Linked DNA regions of Pigmentibacter sp. JX0631. The protein of the gene in region 1 binds, or shares a complex with, the protein of each later gene. Links are inferred from orthologs where the notes say so. Each region holds a gene or a part of one and is shown on either strand. Other genes may lie near its edges. The genes, in order: trxA and trxB.

The links.
Region 2: the proteins of trxA (region 1) and trxB are in contact, whole or in part, in a crystal structure (PDB 1F6M), measured with the Escherichia coli proteins. The link is inferred for Pigmentibacter sp. JX0631 from one-to-one orthologs.

What each region holds. Positions count from the first base shown.
Region 1 is NZ_CP123622.1:796,915-806,218, forward strand. The notes cover bases 1-2,902. They hold trxA (thioredoxin), read left to right. Parts: upstream 1-1,239; coding sequence 1,240-1,566; downstream 1,567-2,902. Other genes in these bases: QEJ31_RS03340 (PTS sugar transporter subunit IIA), read left to right, coding at 1-238; rapZ (RNase adapter RapZ), read left to right, coding at 235-1,137; QEJ31_RS03355 (ribonuclease HII), read left to right, coding at 1,569-2,462; QEJ31_RS03360 (hypothetical protein), read left to right, coding at 2,574-2,902. Also shown: more of QEJ31_RS03360, read left to right, coding at 2,903-2,933; QEJ31_RS03365 (hypothetical protein), read left to right, coding at 2,905-3,384; QEJ31_RS03370 (N-acetylmuramic acid 6-phosphate etherase), read left to right, coding at 3,391-4,266; QEJ31_RS03375 (DUF1844 domain-containing protein), read left to right, coding at 4,411-4,659; transcription elongation factor GreA, read left to right, coding at 4,938-5,438; QEJ31_RS03385 (hypothetical protein), read right to left, coding at 5,471-6,304; QEJ31_RS03390 (hypothetical protein), read left to right, coding at 6,284-6,757; QEJ31_RS03395 (hypothetical protein), read left to right, coding at 6,766-7,080; QEJ31_RS03400 (AI-2E family transporter), read left to right, coding at 7,080-8,144; QEJ31_RS03405 (RNA polymerase sigma factor), read left to right, coding at 8,137-8,787; QEJ31_RS03410 (hypothetical protein), read left to right, coding at 8,849-9,304. UniProt on the Escherichia coli protein: Participates in various redox reactions through the reversible oxidation of its active center dithiol to a disulfide and catalyzes dithiol-disulfide exchange reactions.
Region 2 is NZ_CP123622.1:1,363,443-1,372,677, reverse strand. The notes cover bases 4,303-7,135. They hold trxB (thioredoxin-disulfide reductase), read left to right. Parts: upstream 4,303-5,173; coding sequence 5,174-6,097; downstream 6,098-7,135. Other genes in these bases: QEJ31_RS05930 (S8 family serine peptidase), read right to left, coding at 6,099-7,135; QEJ31_RS05940 (SDR family oxidoreductase), read right to left, coding at 4,303-4,914. Also shown: QEJ31_RS05960 (hypothetical protein), read left to right, coding at 1-460; QEJ31_RS05955 (hypothetical protein), read right to left, coding at 607-1,872; QEJ31_RS05950 (phosphatase domain-containing protein), read left to right, coding at 2,128-3,198; QEJ31_RS05945 (tyrosine-protein phosphatase), read left to right, coding at 3,376-4,140; more of QEJ31_RS05940, read right to left, coding at 4,135-4,302; more of QEJ31_RS05930, read right to left, coding at 7,136-7,991; QEJ31_RS05925 (hypothetical protein), read right to left, coding at 8,002-8,715; QEJ31_RS05920 (hypothetical protein), read right to left, coding at 8,789-9,235.

The DNA.
Region 1 (9,304 bases):
CGAAACAGAATTGTTTCTTTTTATATCAAAAGAGGGGATCCCTTTTGAGGCTTTTGATCAACTTCCAACAAAAATATTTTTTGTTATTTTATCTCCAAAATATCCTAAAGTGCCTAAAATTTCTAACCTCAATATAATTGCTAATATTTGCAGAATTATGAAAAGTGAAGTAATTAGAAATAGGATACTTTCAGCAAACAACTTAGAAGAAATTTTGCTGTGCTTGGAGCCTCAATGACAAATGATTCTAACGCAAAACAAACTACCCCGAAAAAAAATGTAATTATTATTTCTGGTCTTGCGGGATCTGGAAAAACAATCGCAATTCATGCTCTAGAAGACTTAGGTTATTATTGTATTGACAATTTGCCAGCTGTTCTTTTGCAGTCTTTTGCTGATTCTATTGCTGGAAATACTTTAAAAGCGACACATATTGCCCTAGCTTTAGACTCTCGTGACACCGACAATCCAGTTACCTTTGAAAAAATATATCCTTTATTATTAAACTCTTGTAATCTTACAGTTTTATTTTTTAAAGCCACTAACGATGTCATCATGCGTCGTTTCAGGGAAACCAGAAGACAACACCCATTAAGCAAAGCAAATCCTCTGTCTAATTTGCACGATATTATTGAACTAGATGAAAAAACACTCGAACCTATTTTTCAGTTGGCGAATAGAACCATTGATTCTACTCACTTATCTTCGCAAAATTTAAAAAAATTTATTTACAATCAATTCTCAATTTCTGGAAATCAGGGACATTTACTTTTGAACATTGTCTCTTTTGGATTTAAACATGGCACACCTTCAGATCTGGATACATATTTTGATGTACGGTGTTTTAAAAACCCCCATTATGACCCTGAAATCAAGCATTTGACAGGTCTGACAAAAGAAATTAAAGATTATGTGTTTAGCGATCCCAATGTTGAGCTTTTTATAAACAAAGTTACTAATTTGATTAACTTTTTTTATCCCTTATACTTAGATGAAGGAAAGCATTATTTTTCAATAGGAATTGGTTGTACCGGTGGGAAACATAGAAGTGTAGCCATAGCTGAAGAGCTCGCAAGTATTTTTCGCAAACAAATTCCACTTGTAACTATCGAACATCGCAATATAGATAAAGATTAGTCGCTATCTTCCTCTTGACCAATGCGTTTTCTGTTACAACTTATCGTTTAGGAGTGCAGTTTTAAATACTGCTATGATTTTAAATGTTGAAAGGATAAGCAAATGTCAGACTTAGTGTATAAAATAACAGAACATAATTTTCAAACTGAAGTATTGGAAAGCAAAATCCCAGTACTTGTTGACTTTTGGGCAGATTGGTGCGGACCTTGCAAATCATTGGAACCAGTTTTGGAACAAATTGCACAGGAACAAAAAGGAAAAATTAAAATTTGTAAAGTGAACGTGGAAGATAATCCTCAATTAGCAGCAAGCTTTAATATTCGGAATATTCCATTTCTCGCTTTTGTAAAAGACGGTCAAAAAGTAGCAGAACTTGTTGGCAACCAACCTAAACAAGTTATTATGAACCAAATTAATGCATTGCAATAAAAATGAGTGACTCTAAATCGAATTTTTTTCAAAATGAATTCTTTTTATTAAATTACTTATTAAAGGAACAGATTTTTAACTACAAATCTGTTCCTTTAATTATTTCTATTGATGAAGTTGGAAGAGGTTGCGTTGCCGGATCAGTTGTAAGTTGTGTAAGTTTGTGGGCAGACCTCAGTGCTTTTCAGAATTCACTTTCTAAAAATTATAAAAAACATTGGTTGCATTTAATTAATGACAGCAAAAAGCTAACTGAAAAAAAGCGCCAAGAATGTTTTGATATTATTTTGCGTGACTATGAAATAACTTTTCAAGAAATAATATGCGGTAAGAATAATAATATTGAGTCCTTTCAAGCCTTATCAGAATCAAAAAACAAATTACATTTTAAAGCAGAAGAATTTTCAACTGAAAACATTCCAAAATACAAAAGTAACTTAGAATGTTTGCAATTTATCATTGGACAAGCATCACCATTAGAAATTGATACTTTAAATATCTGGAACGCTGTACAATTATCAGTTGGTAGAGCTCTTATAGAATTACAAAAGTATGTTAAAAATAATTTTCCATTTCTAACAGATCATTTATCAAATGCTTTAATATTAATGGATGGAAAGCATTTTCTAAAAGTACCTCAAGATTTTTCCCAAAATTTACAAGTTACCGTAACAAAAGCTGATGGAATATTTGTAAGCGTAGGACTCTCAAGTATAATTGCAAAGGTTTTTCGTGATACACAAATGATTCAGCAAGATAAAAAATTTCCTCTCTTTGGTTTTGCTAAACATAAGGGGTACGGTACTGCTAGCCACCTCAATTTAATTCAATCCCATGGAATTTGTGAAATTCATAGGAAAAGTTTTTTAGCAAATCATCTCCATTCAAACTTATAATTCCTTCATTTTATTAGATACCCTGCAAAAAAACTAAAGAATTTCTTTCTAAGTCCGAAGTGCCTAGTACAAAGGACAAAAGTAACGTGAGCTAAAGGATTGAGGTAACAAATGGTGTCAAAAAACCCTGCACAATCTAATCCAGTAGATGTCTCTTATGAGCTCTATAAGGAGCTTGCAGGAGAAATTTGCGCTCCATTAGATGATTTTGATTTAACAATAGATCTACGTTACGAACTTTATACAAGTAAGTTAACATATTTATATAATATTCAAGAGCAATGTTTTCGTTGCATAAATTCACAAGAAGAATGCAATTCTTATACTCAGGAAGATTTAGTTAATATTCAAAATGCAATTGAAGTCACAAAAGAATTTATCCGTCAAACAATCAGAGAATCACTTCAAAATGGTTTAACTATAGCAGAAAAGAAGGCTCTTGATGCTTCCAGAAATAAATACAATTCTTGAAGTATTTGAGCGTATGTCTCTTGATGACAAAGTTTATTTTAGCTTTCCAAATGAAGAGGACATACAGGTTTGTATTTTATTCAATAAAAAACCAGATAAAAGGAATTGGAGTTTGTGGTTTGCTATGAATGAAGAAGCCTCCAAACAAACTTTATCAGTCCAACATCTCCAACAAGTGCTAAAAGCATTTAAAATTAATGAAAAAATTTTCCTGAAAGAAATAGCTGATGTATTATTACTTCAAGCTGCTTATGCAGATGAGTTCATCCGCCAAATATCAGAAGTGTTAGGAAAAGAAGCCGTGCAAAAGTCCATTCTTCAAACTCAAAATTTTATGGATGAGTTAGCAGAAAAAATAAGAAGTTTAATTCCTCCTGATAATGAAAAAAGTATTGAAGAAAAAAAACAACAAAAGGCAAAAAATAAAAATAAATTTAAAATTGTAAAGTAAAAAAGTATGACTGATACTGAAAACAAAAGTGAAAAATATAATAAATTGGATTTATGGGATACGAAAACTATTTTAGATACAATTCTCGAATCGCAATTAAATGCTATAGCTTCAATCAAACTTATTTCAGATGAATTAGAACTTACAGTAACTAAAGCTGTTCCTTTACTAGAAGCAGGTGGTAGACTTATTTTTGCCGGAGCGGGAACCTCGGGGAGAATAGCTGCACAAGAATGCGCAGAACTCTATCCCACTTTTTCATGGCCAAAGAATAAAGCCCATTTCTTACTCGCTGGTGGGCAAAAAGCATTTTCTGAAGCCATCGAAAATGCTGAAGATAATATTGCGCAAGGGGAACATGATGCGGAAAAACTTAAACCAACAGCTAAGGACATATTTATCTGTTGTGCAGCCAGTGGGCGCACTCCCTATACTCTAGGTGTGATGCGGACGGCTAACCTTTCAGGATCATTGACAATTGGAATTTCATCGGTAGCTCAATCCCCACTTTTAAACGAAGCTAAGATTAAATTAAATGCCAAAACAGGGGCTGAAGTGATAGCAGGCTCAACCCGAATGAAAGCAGGTACTGCCCAAAAAGTAATATTAAATATGTTAACAACGAGTATAATGATCCGGTTAAATAGAACTTATGACTCATATATGATTGATTTAGTTGCAACAAATGAAAAATTAAATAGTAGAGCGATAAAAATTGTTGCCGGTATTTGCAATGTTACAACTGAATCTGCAAAAGAGTCCTTGGTTATTTGTAAAGGGAAAGTGAAATTGGCATGCGTTTATCTAAAATATAAGGACTTAAAAACAGCAGAAGAAATTCTTCTCGAACATGCTGGAAATCTAAGAAAATGTCTAGAATAAAGCCCACTTAAAAGATAGATTTCCTTTTAGAACCACTTAATTTTTTAAACATGCAAGAATTCTTTCAAGAAATAGTATTATTTGAATTCAACTTTTAAATGATTATGATAAGCCTACTGGTGACTCTTTTTGGGAGAAGAACATATGCGAGAACATTCTTTATTCGATCTTCTTGTTTTATCTTTAGGAAATGCGGCTCTAGTAGGATTAGGAATCGTCCCAGAGCCTGGAACAAATACAACTAGAAAAGATCTTGAATCGGCTAAATATAACATTGAGTTGCTCGAAACTTTGCAGAAAAAAACTAAGGGTAACCTTTCACAAGCTGAAGATGAAATGCTAGCTAGCCTTCTTTATGACCTACGATTAAAGTATGTTGAAGCTAAGAAGTAACCATGCTATCCTATAAGGGTGTCATTGAAAAAAAAAATGATACGCTTATTATAAGCATATCATGCGGGCTGAACGACCTCACCGCCATTCAGCCCGCTGGTTAGTTTATGAAACTTATTCTTCCTTTCACAAGAAGGAAGAGTTCACACTACATGTGAACTAAAACTAGTTAGAGGGCATTTTGCCCGAAGATTTTAGCGAATCGACCTTTATACTCAATAAAATTGGTGGAAAGATCGGTTTGTTTCTTTTTTTATCCAAATAAAAAGGTAACTATTATGTCTGTTGAAACAAACTCTCCCATTCCAATTACCTCAATCGGTCACGAAAAGCTGAAAGAAGAATTGAAAAGATTAAAAACCGTAGATCGTCCTAAAGTAATATCTGAAATAGCTGAAGCCAGAGCACTTGGAGATCTATCTGAAAATGCTGAGTATCATGCCGCTCGAGAAAAACAAGGATTTATTGAAGGCCGCATTATGGAACTCGAAGATAAATTAGGCCGAGTGCAAGTGATTCAAATCGGCAAAGGAAAAACAGATAGAGTTGTGTTTGGTGCTTTGGTTTCCTTAGTTGACGTTAGTGACGACTCTAAGGGAGAAGAAAAATGCTATCGTATTGTTGGTGATCTAGAAGCTGATATAAAAAATAACGCAATTTCAATTTCAAGCCCTCTTGCAAAATCACTCATTAATAAAACCATTGGTGATATTGTGACAGTAAATCTTCCAAGGGGAGAAAAATACTATGAAGTAAAAGACATTCAATTTACTGAATAGAAGTTACCTAATAACTATCTCCTTTTGTTTATTTATCTTTTCGGCAATACCGAACTAATAGCTTGATTGAAATCTCCAATTTGTAACGTTAAACCGAGTGCTACAAAATAACTTTCGTTTTCAAGTCCAATAGTATTTAAATAAGTGTTTGAAGAACCGTTGTTTAAAATGATCAAAGATTGTTTTCTCCACCCCCCCTGAAAGGTGATGGCTTTATTCCTCGTCACAAAATAATCAAGCCCAACAAAAGCTGAAAACATGTCAGGTACTGGAGAAATCATTTTATCATTCCCTGAATTTGTAGTGATTTTCATTTCAGGATACCAAGTAGCTCCATACTCAAAACCTGAGAGCAAACGAAAATGCTGTCCCATATTTGCAACCAACCCACCTAGTAATGTTGGAAATAAGACTCCATAGCCTTGACTCAATTTGCCATAGGACTCAACTTCAGAAAGAATCCCAGCAGTTGTGCCGATAAAAAATCCAAAAAAAGAAATAATATTTATATGATAAGCGTATCTTAGATAAAAAGCAGCATTTCCACCTGTCTTAGAAAAATCTGATATTACATTTTGATTTGAAGATGCTGAGTTTTGATGAAAGTTCCAAGTGGAATACTCACCGGACAGAAGTAAAGATAAATTATGTCCTGCTCGAAAATCTGGGACATAATCAAATTTTTCGACAACTTCATCTTGTGCAAAAAGTTCATTCATAAAAAAAAGAGATTGTGTTAATATCGAAAAGGCGATGATTAATTTTTTGTAGGGAATCATCAAACTATGTCTTTGTCTTTTCAAAAAAACATGACAACTTTTTTCATTTTTATCTTTGGTGTTTTGTTGATCAAATTTTCTAGTCATGCTTTAGCAATTTCCCTATATGGCAGTTTAATAGCATTTTTTCTTTTCTTATTTCTTTCATTTATTCAAAAGTATAATTTTGAACTTATAAATTTCTTTTTATTTCACTATCTATCCTTTGCTTTTATCCTAGTGTTTCCGTTAGCTGAAACAAGTATTCTTGCTATTTTAACAATTTTGTTAAGAGAGAACATTTTAATGGCAAAACAGCAGGCTGAAAAAGGCTCTCGTTTTAGTCTATTATCTGATTTAGGAATCATAAAACCGAAAAGACAATTTTCTTTAAGCATTAAAAAAACATTAATATTTACAACAACCTCAATATTAAGTTGGTGTATCGCAAGCCTTCTACCATTAACAGGCTTACCACTTGCTTACTTTATGCTTTTCCTATTTGCTATGGCAATTGGAAGTCTTATTGTAGATGAGCTTGCCATTGCCAAGAAGGAATAGGAGAAAAAATGGGCAATCATAATTTTTCATTAGATTGGAAAAAAATTCAGGAAACATTGTCCGATGCGGCTAAAATTAGTTCAAGAGAACTAAAACGAGGTGTGGATGAAGCAAAACATCAAATTAGAAAAGTTCAAATTGTACAAAAAAGGAAAGAATTATTTGCTGAGTTGGGGCGAAACCTTTATGAGGCTTATGTAGATGGATTACCAGAAGAAGTAGAAAATTTTTTAAAACAAACTGAACTTTACGAAATTATCGAAGATCTTAAAGAAACAGATAAAGAATTATTGAAACTAAGAGGCGAAAGCAAGGAAACATAATGAAATCATATAGAGGTAAAATATTTTTTCTTTGCTTTTTCTTAGCATCCCTAGGAATATTTTTATTTCTAAACATAGTTATTGGACCCATTATTTTTGCTTTTCTTATAGCATATTTATTAAATCCTTTCTTTGAATTTTTGGAAAAAAAAGGAATAAATAGAGCTTACATTTCTATTACAACATTAATTATATTTGCCTTACTATCTTTGCTTGCAATTTGGATCTTATTTCCAATTCTTTTTGAGCAATTAAGAGGTTTGATAAAATTATTGCCTGGTTTTAAAATTTATCTAGAAGAAAATTTGTTACCTAAAATTCAATCAGTAATATCTGAATTCACTGGGCAAAAGCCTTATAAAGTTATTTATCTTTATGATTTATTTCCTATTAATATAGATAAAGTTAGTCAAACCCTATTAGTCAAGATCGGTGATAGTACAAGGTTTTTAGTCTCAGTTTTATTATTAGTTATATTTACTCCGTTTTTTTCATATTTCTTTATGCGTGATTTTACCAAAATGCATAATATTATTTTTGACCTCATCCCTATTGATTTAAAACCTACTTTTATTGAATTTAAAGAAGAAGTAAATACAAAATTGCGTTCAGTTTTACGTGGTCAATCCATAGTTATTTTAACATTATGTGTTTTGTACCCAAGTGCATTATTAATAGCTGGTTTGCCCACCGCAATCGCTGTTGGTATTTTAACTGGATTAGCTAGACTTGTGCCCTATATGGATATCCTTGTTGGCAGTTTTCTATGTTTTTTTGTTTTGGTTACAAATTCTGCTTCTACTCATCTTATTTTTACTGTCTCTCTAGCTTTTTTAGTTGTACAATGCTTAGATGGATTATTCATTACGCCAAGGATCATGGGACGATTCTCAGGATTACATCCTTCTCTTGTTATTCTTGCCGTACTTTGCTTTGGTGACTGGTTTGGTTTTTACGGAGTTTTATTGGCAGTGCCTTTAGCGGCCGTAGGAAAAGTTTCCTTTGCAATGATGATTAAATCATATAAGGAATCTCAATTTTACAAAAATGGTAGCAATGGATAATACAAATTGCATTGAATCAATCATAGAAGTTGAGTTGAATTGGAATGAAGAGTTTGTACTCTATTCCAAAAAACATTGGGATGGTATGTATCGATTTTGTTATAGTTTATGTAACAACAAATTACTTTCCGAAGATATCCATCAAACATCATTATTAAAAGCTCTTAAAGCGTTTCCTAAGTTTCTATTAAATTATAAAAATCCAATTATATCTAACGCAGATATCAGTGATCTTTTTTTGTCTTCAGAAATTCAATATCACTTTAAAAATTGGCTTTACAGAATTGTTAAGAACACATATATTGATGAACAACAACTGCATAAAAAATGGAAATTTGATTACTCAGAAGACACTCTCCATAATCTTAGCACTGAGCAACTTGAACATTCAGAGACTGCTTCGGTTAAAGATGATGATCTGCAAAGCAATGAAAAAGAATTTTATAGATTAGCTTTAGATGATAATTGGAAAAAACGTTTTTCTGAATTAAATGATAGACAAAGAAGTGTTATTTATCTGGCAGCAGAGGATTACTCTTATAAAGAAATATCATCTATCTTAGGGGTTCCCATGGGAACTGTCATGAGCACGTTATCAAGGGCTTTAAATAAACTCAAAAATCCTACGACTGAAAGGGAATAAAATCATTCCCACTAACGTTTATACAATTGAATGACTGAACTTAATTTGAGGTGTTTTTAAAATGTTACCAAAAAATCCAAATATTCAAAATAAAAATGAATCTTGGAAGGAACAAGTTAAAAACCATTTCCATAAGCTTTCTGTTTCTTCTCAGAGAAAACGCAGCCTTGAAAAGCTTCTCCTAAACTCCGGAAAACAGAAAAATATTAAATTTTTCAGTACTTTAAATCAAAAATTAAAAAAAGTCTATCTACAAAATAAAAAATTATATGTTTCACATGTAGTAACAGCGCTCATTGCCGCCTCAACTACATTTTTTTTCCTCAGTGTATTTGAAAATTCTAATCATGATTTTATCTCGGAAATGGTTTCTGCCTTACAAGACGCAAATGCTTTGCCACCTGATTTTGACCTTGTCGGAGACTCTTCAGCACTCCCACAGCTTTCAATGGACTCCTTGCCAGATCAATCTTTTGAACCTGTCATTCCCCAGCAATTGGCTCAAACCTATTTTGCG
Region 2 (9,235 bases), 570 kb from region 1 along the record:
GCTTAACCTTAAAGAATGCTATAAATATCTTGTTGTAACTTTATTACTGACAAATTTTTTGCAAGCAAAAGCGGAAGAGGTTTTTATTGAGCCACATGAAGTGGAACCTCAAAGTATAATAGCAAGTATTAGAATATTAGATGATTCCACTTTTAATTTAACAAAAGATCAAAAGCAAAAAATGAAGAAAATTTTTGATGATCAAATTGTTTTACTTAAAGCAATTTCAGATGAATTGCATGGAAAATTAGCAAAAATAAATACAGCCATTCTGGATGAAACAAAGTCAGATACAGATTTAAAAAAAATGTACCTTGAATATTTAGATTTAAAAAAAAGAATCTTAGAACTACATTTCCAAAATATTATTAAAATAAGAAAGTTATTGAATAATACCCAAAAAAAATATTTATTAGAACATTTAGAAGGCCATAAAGATATGAAAGCGAAGTATGAATAAAAATTTTCAAATTGACAACTGAACCCAATTGTCTTTCTTAATTTCAGATTGAATGTAGGATTAATGTATTGTATTAATTCCAAATTATATTCTTAATTTAATTATATAATTTGTAATAAATTTAAGTGTTAATAAAAATATTTTATTTATGAAAATTTCAAAATTATAATACTTAATGGATCAATATCTAAAGAAAATGTATTATTACTTTGCATTTTAAATGTATTATTTGAAAATCCTTCGATAAATTCATTTTTTTGAAAATTTAGATTTAGTAAAGAATTAATTGAAACTTTTTTATTTAATGAAGTATTAATTAAGAACAAATATTTACTATTATTATAGTCCCATAGCTCGAATTTTAAATTTTCGGTTGCTGTTCCTGAAGTGATTGTGAATAAACTTTTGTCTTGATTTTTATGGCCTTGCATAAAAATATTTGCTAAATGCAATTTTCCATTTAAGTCATTACTAACACTCATATATGCTGCAACTTGTTTGTCTCTATTTTCTTTTGATAACCCCGCGCGGGTTGCCCACGACCAAATTTGAATTCCTTTAGCACCATTTATTAGTGCAACATAAGCAGCAACTCGAATTAATGATTTTGCTTGTTCTTCATTAAGACTACTTGAATAATCTTTGTTCAAATTTAAAGTAACGCCGCCAAGATTTTTTAAATCATTTGATGATTGATAAACTGCTTGTGTTCCGAATTCAATAATATTCGGCCAATTTGGATCATCTATTCCATTTCCATAAACCCCCCGCATTTGGACATCAAGGCCATATTTTCCAATATTTACTAAGTCTGCAGCTTTTCTATTATTTGGTTCATACATCATCAGAAGTCTATGTTTTAAATTTAATTCATTTTCTACTTCTAAAATTGCTTTTTTTAAATTTGTTAAGTAATTCATTTCATTTTTTCGCCAATATCTTAATTCTTCTGGAGAAACAGCCCACCAAGCAACAGCATTATTTAAATCAGGATCATTGACTATATTTTGAATAGTTGTTTTAACTTGTTGCTTTATTTCAGCATAATTTGGCGCATCATTTATTGGAGTAGATGTGAAATTTATAGGGTTTTTATTATCTTGCCCTATTAAATCAATTCTATAAATGGCTTTCATTCCTAATTTACTAGCTGATTTAAAACATTGTGTAATATTATGGCCGTAGTAAGGCCCTATCATAGTAACGCCATTTTGTTGCATTTCTTTTAGGATTATTAAGCAATTATCTTCATTTCCGCTGTTAGCTGTCGAATAGAAACTAAATGGAAAAGAAGAGATTGTCTTTTGTTGATCTGGTATAGATTTACTTACAGATTTATCATCGGTTTGATTTTTACAGGATAAAAATATAATAATGGCAAATAGTATTCTTGAAAAGATAATATATCGCATAGCTTTATCCATATGAATATAACTATTGATATATCGTCTTTAATAGGAAAATATTTATATATATCCTCTAATTTGTATTATTATTTAAATTAATTTTTGATTAAAATCATATTAAATATTATGGATAAAATCAAAAATGTCTTAGTATATTTTGTATTTTAAGTTAAATTTACATTGTTTCCTTAGTACCCTTGACGGAATATAGTCTAAGAATTACATATAGTTAAATAAAACTTATAACTATTGGATGCTTACATGAAAATAATATATTCTTTCATTTTTTCTTTTCTTACACTGATACTTAATATTTCAGCTTATGCTGAAAAATATGTAATAATATCTGATGTAGACGACACTATTAAGATAACAGCAGTGATGGCTGGTACAAAATTATTTGCTGAAAACTCAATGCAATCTAATGCTTTTTTTGCTATGCCTCTTTTATTCAAAAATTTCTCTGATAATAACACAACTTCTGCAAGAGAAATATTCTATGTAACTGGTGCAAAAGGTCCTTTGGCTTATCCAGCAAATCACTTTTTACAAGTTAACAAATTTCCTACTCAAACTTCTTTGCCTTCTCAAGCTAATTCAAATAAATTAAATATCCAAAATAGTATTCATGGTGTAGTTGGAATTATCGAGAAAATTCCAAGTGTAATTCATAATCACAATCATAATGTGCCACAAGAAGAAATAGATCCTTATTTTCCTGTTGGAACAGGTTCAAGTTATTTAAATCATAAAATAAATGATATGATATTAAATGGAAAAGTTGCAGCTATAAAGAAAATAATGGATAGTGACCCGGAAATTTATGCAATTTTAATGGGTGATAATGGACAATTGGATCCAGATGTTTATTTAAAAATATCATCTATGTATCCAAATAGAACTGTAACTTTCATGCATCATATTTATGCTGGACCAGATAAAAACATTATCAATTATTCTACTAGTGATTCAAGGAAAAGATATGAAATATATAAAAATCAAATTCCTTATTTCACTACAGCTGATCTAGCAATCCAATTTTATAAAATGGGATTTATTTCAAGAGATAATGTAACTGAGATCTTAGATCAATCAATCAAAGCATTAGATCATACTCTTGTAACTAATTCGAAAGAGGCAGAAGAATTAGAAAACACTCAGAAATTATTTTATGCTCCATGGATGCATGGTTGTTCTGGATTTTTAAATACATCTGAATGGGAAAGAATTGTATTAAATCAACTGAATAATGACGATGAATTATTAGATAAAATAACAAAAATACATTCTGAAATAGTTTCTTACCCAGGTTGTAAAGCTGGAGGAAATTAATTTTTCTCTTTAAAAAATATTCTATATTTATAAAAAAGACCGAGAAAATAAAACTCGGTTTTTTTTATTTCGACTATTTTTTTTTAGTTAAATGATTTAAAACTGTCTTTTGAATTGGAGTAACGATCTTTAGGAAAGTTATTTTATTGTTTACTAGTATATAGATATGGATATTTGATGAACAAAAAAAAGATATTACTTTTCACCTTAATTCCTTTGCTGCTTATTTTGTCTTTAGTTGCGATTATTGGCTATGTTTATAAAAGAGATAAAAGTAAATACGAACCAAAACTATGGATTGGGCTTTTTGATTACAGATTAAATTTCAGAGATGTAGGCCAAAGTTTAAATAAGTGTTTGAAGAAAGAAATGTTTAACACAGGTCTTGTCTATCGCTCAAATAAGTATTTTTCTGGCTGGAGTTGTAATAAAATCAATAATCCAAATACAATATATTCGTTTAATTTTAGCCCTTGGAATCCCCATTCTTATTACTGTGAAATGGAGAATGGAACCAGAAAATATGGTTTTCATCCGAATACAACTTTTGAAATCAATGATATAGAAAATTTTGAGAATTGGAAAAAAATAGAATTTAAACAAACTATGTGCACTTTTTTTGAAAAAGCTTTACTTGATTTGATAAATAAAAATAGTTTTTTGTTTCATTGTGATGTTGGTAGAGATAGAACTGGTGCATTTGCAGCTATGCTTTCTGCTATGGCTTTAGAGCAAAAAAACTTATTGAGTGAAGAAACAATAAATGCAATAGAATGTGACTATGAAAAAACAAGTGCGTTAGAAAAACATAAAATAGGAAAAATGAAGAATTTTATTACTGAACAGCAAAAAAATGGTGGTATTTCGCATTTTTTAATTGAAGAATGTGGAATAACTAATGATTTAATGAAACAAGCTGCAAATAGTTTTATAAAATTATAAATATGATCTAGTGGAACAACCATCCACTAGTATAGTTTGTCCATTGATAAATGATGCATCTTTTGAAAATAAAAAAGTAACTACTTTTGCAATTTCTGATGGATCTGCCATTCTATTAAGTGCAGAACGACTTTCAAAGTTTTTCCTAATTATTTCTGCATTTGTATTTGTCGTTATTGCTGAACTTTCTATTAAATGTTCTATATGTTCTGTTGCTGTAGAACCAGGGCCAACGTTGTTAATACGTATTCCTGTATGACCAATTTCATGTGCTAAATTTTTTAAGAAAACAACTAAACCTGATCTATAAATGGCAGACATATGTAATAAACCAACAGGCTCTTTAACCGATGTACTTGTAATTGCAACTATACTAGAATTATTATGTTCACAAAAAGGTAAAATGTTTAATATAAATTGTGCTGGTCCAGCAAGAATATTTTTGTTACTTTGAAGGAAGTCTTCATACTTATATTCGACTAATTTTTTTCCTGTATAAGCGCCTCCATTTACTAAAACGCCAGCTAATTTTCTTCCTTTTAGTGTGTTATTTATAGTATTTTTTGCTTCATCTTCAGATATATCTAAATCTACTAACTCTATGCTGCTTGCGCCTAAGTTTTTAAGAATGCCTATTTTATCAGAAATTTTATTCGCATTTCTTGATGAAATAATGATACTGGCTTTTTTCTTTGCAAGTTCTTCGGCTACAGCATATCCAATTCCACTAGAAGCGCCACTTAACCAGAATAGTTCTGAATTATTTGATTTCATTAGGATGTCCTTTTAAAGAATTTCATAGAATTATGAAAGAAGACAAACTTGGTTTATAATATTTTTAATTAGCTGTACATTGTAGTTGATTCTTTTCGCAAAAGCTTCTGAATCATTATATAAATATATAATATTACTATATAATTTATTCAATAAAAAAGAAGTGGAAGAAAGAAGCCTTGACAGAGCTTAGACTAAGTCTAAATTATACTTAACGGTTTAAACCGCATTAAGATTCTTTTAAGCATTGGAGTAAAAAATGGAAAATGTTGTCATTATTGGTTCTGGGCCTTCCGGATTAACAGCAGCTATATACTCAGCAAGAGCAGCATTATCACCTGTTGTTATTGGTGGTATGCAACCTGGCGGTCAATTGACTACTACCAGTGTAATTGAAAACTGGCCTGGTTTTGTAGATGGAATAGATGGAAATAAATTAATGCGGGATATGCGTGAACAGGCTGAAAAAGTAGGTGCTCGCATGTTAAATGGTTCAGTATCAAAAGTAGAAAGAAGCAATAAAGGAACATTCATCATTAAGCGTGACTATGAACCAGATCTAGAAGCAAAAGTAGTTATTATTGCTACCGGAGCTTCTGCAATAACATTGCCCTTGCCAAATAAAGATAAATTGATGGGCTACGGATTATCAACATGTGCTGTTTGTGACGGCTTTTTTTATAAAAATAAAAAAGTTGCCGTTGTTGGCGGTGGAGACAGTGCCATGGAAGAGGCAATGTATCTTTCCAAATTGGCGGCCGAAGTAATTTTAATTCATAGAAGTGATAAATTTAGAGCTAGTAAAGCTATGCAAGAACGTGTAGTTGCAAATCCGAAAATTAAAATTATTTATAATACAGAAATTATAGATACCATTTCTGATGACAAAGGCTTAACAGGTATTGTTGCGAAAAATAAAAATGGGACAAAGGATAATATTACCGTTGACGGCTTATTTATGGCTATAGGTCATCATCCAAACACAGATTTTGTGAAAGGATTGGTTGATATGGATGAAAAGGGCTATATATTAACAAAAAATGGAACCTATACAAATATTGAAGGAATTTTTGCAGCGGGTGACGTTGAAGATAAATTATATCGCCAAGCTATCACGGCTGCAGGAAGAGGTTGTCAAGCGGCTTTGCAAGCAGAAAAATATATAGAAGGTTTTGCGCATTAAACTAATTCTTTGAAAAGCCTAATATTTCAAATTTAATTCCCTTAAAAAGAACTTGATTATTTTGATTAAGTTCTTTTTTATTTGCATTAATTATTTTTACTCTCCATAAACCCTTGGAATCTTCTTCATAAAAAGCATTTGTTAATAAACCAATATTTTCATCAGCAAGTTTGGAATTATTTCCTGGAAATTTAAGTCTATTATTATAATCATCAGTACTAGCAGAAATTAATGAGTTACCAGGATATAATATTACACTTTTTGTATGTTGGGGAGATTCAATTTCAATTCCTATTCCGTCAGATTTACTAGCGTCTAAAATTGGATAGATATTTATTGCTTGGATTTTTATATTTCTATCAATATTTATCTCAATTGGATAATCAAATGATCCCTCATTAATTACTTTTTGTATATTATAATTTTTATAAACATAGTTAGAAATTAGTTTCCCTAAATAGGGATAATCATAATTTAGAGCATAATTTAAAGCTTCAGTTGTATTAACTACGCCAAAACCATAAAAATTACTAAAGTGATAACCCGCAGCATTGGTAACCCAATTATTTTTCCAAACTGACCAAAGATTACTTCCTGTTTCAAATAAATTTAAATTTTCGATGACTTTAATACAATAGGGTTTTGGATTGGGTTCAATTTTTTTATTGCTAGCAGTTTTTGCTAAAATATGTTTTATATCCCAAAAGGATAATTTTGGATTCGAACTTAACAGTAAGGCGATTACCCCAGAAATAGTTGGAGCTGCTGCTGAGGTTCCAGTAAAAGTAGATGAATAATGAAGATTTTTATTTTCAGATAAAAATCCATTATCAAATAAATTTCCAAATCCTACTCTCCCAGGAATATTTGTTGTAATAATTTTTGGTCTTTCGATAGAATCAGAGTTGAAATAATTATCTTCGGTTTTTCTACTTAACTCCCCTCCTCCAAATCCAGTGATCCATAAATTTGAACCAATACTTGAATATTCAGCAATAATTCCATTTGCGGATAGTGCTCCTACAACAATAGTATAAGGTGTTGATTTTTTCCAATCAAATAAAGATAAATGAGGTCTTATTCTTGATAAATATTTTTTCTCATAGTCTTTTAAATTTTTTAGATTATTAAAGTTTATATTTGTAGTTGTTTCATAACTTGATTTTTTTCCATTTATTTCAGTATATTTATCAGCATATTTAAATTCACAAGTATAATTTCCAGCACTAGTAACTATGATAAAACCTTTTGTCGAGTTTTTCCTATAATTATTTTTTATTAATTCATTAATAGCTTGAGAATTTGAAGAATATATTGAAGAATAAACAAAAGGATTTTCTCCATAACTTTGATTTATGATATCAAAATTTTGATTAAATGCAAAATCATACATTAACATCTGCAAAGTTGTGTAAGAAAAAATTGAGTTTGCTTTTTCAAATAAATTTGCACTTCCTAATTTTGCTGAATAAGCGATGCCTCTAAAATTATTGTTTTTGTTTTTAGCTGCGGCTATTATTCCAGCAACTTTCGTTCCATGTGTTTCAGTGTTTTGTGTAATAGGTATGTATGAAACAGAATTTAATGGATCATTGTAAAGATCAATAGAACCATTAACTAAAGCATTCGAAATAAGATCAGGATGTTTTAAATCTACAGCGTCATCAGCAATTAAAATTTTGATATTTTTTCCAGTATATTTATCGCTAGGTAAATTTAAATCAATGCCAGAAATTGCTTCTGTTTTTGCATAGGATTTTTGTCCAGTATTTTTTAAATGCCACATTTCCTTAAATAAGTCTTTTTTCTCAGTCTCATCGGCACGAAAGATCAATTCACAAGAGTAAAAAAATATTATGGAAAAAAATGGTATTATAAAAAATAATTTTTTCATTCATCTTTCCTTAAAAATCTTTTACAAGAATATTATCTAGTATTTCTAGAGATACACTAATTAAATTTTTTTCATTTTGTAGAGATTGATAAATTTTTACTAAATTGCTATTGTTTTTTGCTCTTACAATAGATATATCTTCTTTGAAATCAGTCACTTTATCAACATTATTTCTATCATACATACCTGAAAAGTTAATTGGATCTTTTTTATGTTTAAGAATAAAAAATCCATTTGTGGTATATATACTATTTGTGTTTTTATCAAACAACGCTAAATATTCTTCATTTGAAAAATGATCAAATTTATTGGATGATTTATAATATAAAAATTCCTCATCTTGCCATAGATATTCTCTATTCATAAGTTCATCAGATTTTTTATATACTGCTGAAATATTATCTATAAAATATAAATTATCATGATTTGGAATTTTTGTATTTACTTTATCTTTAATATATTTTTTAAATTCATCTTCATTATATTTTGTTTTGATAATACTATTTGTTTTTTTTATTTCATTTTCTCTTTTTTGTCTATTTAATTCTTCCATCCCTTTTTTATAATCAACTCTTTCATTGTTAGAACTATTTGTTTCGATTTTTTCTTTAGAGGTATTTGTTTGCTTTAAATCAGTACTTTTTTGATAGTTTTCCAAAAATATTATGATAATAATTGCGATTATTATAATTAAAAGCAATAAAATGACATTTTTAATTCGCATATTATCCACCTATTGGGAAGTACTCTTTTTATCGAAGTTTAAATTTCTAAATTTATGAAAATTCTTCAAGTTTTTACTTTTGCCAAATTTCTAAATCCGTTTTTCCATAAAAATTAGGGGTAAACTCAGGAATTATAGAAATAATAACGAAATTTTTTTCTAAGTAACAAATCTTAATGTTCTGGCACAAGTGTATCTTGTCGATGTAAAAATTGTTTTTACTAAATAAGAAAACTAAAAATATTCTGATGAAAACATTATTTTCTTTGTTTTTAAGATAGAAATTAGCAAATTTCAATAAATTTAGAAGTTGCTGTTTTTTTACGAATTTTTTCATAAAGTTTTCAGAAAACAAATATTCACTAGACATGCTTTTATTTAAAAAAATAGTTTTAACTTCTGCGATACAGTAATGGTTTTTCATGAATTGATAAATTCTATCAATTTCGCCTCGTTTTATTTTCTTGTTTTTTAATATGGGAATCCATTTTTTTTTACTCATCCAACAGTCAAGAGTCTC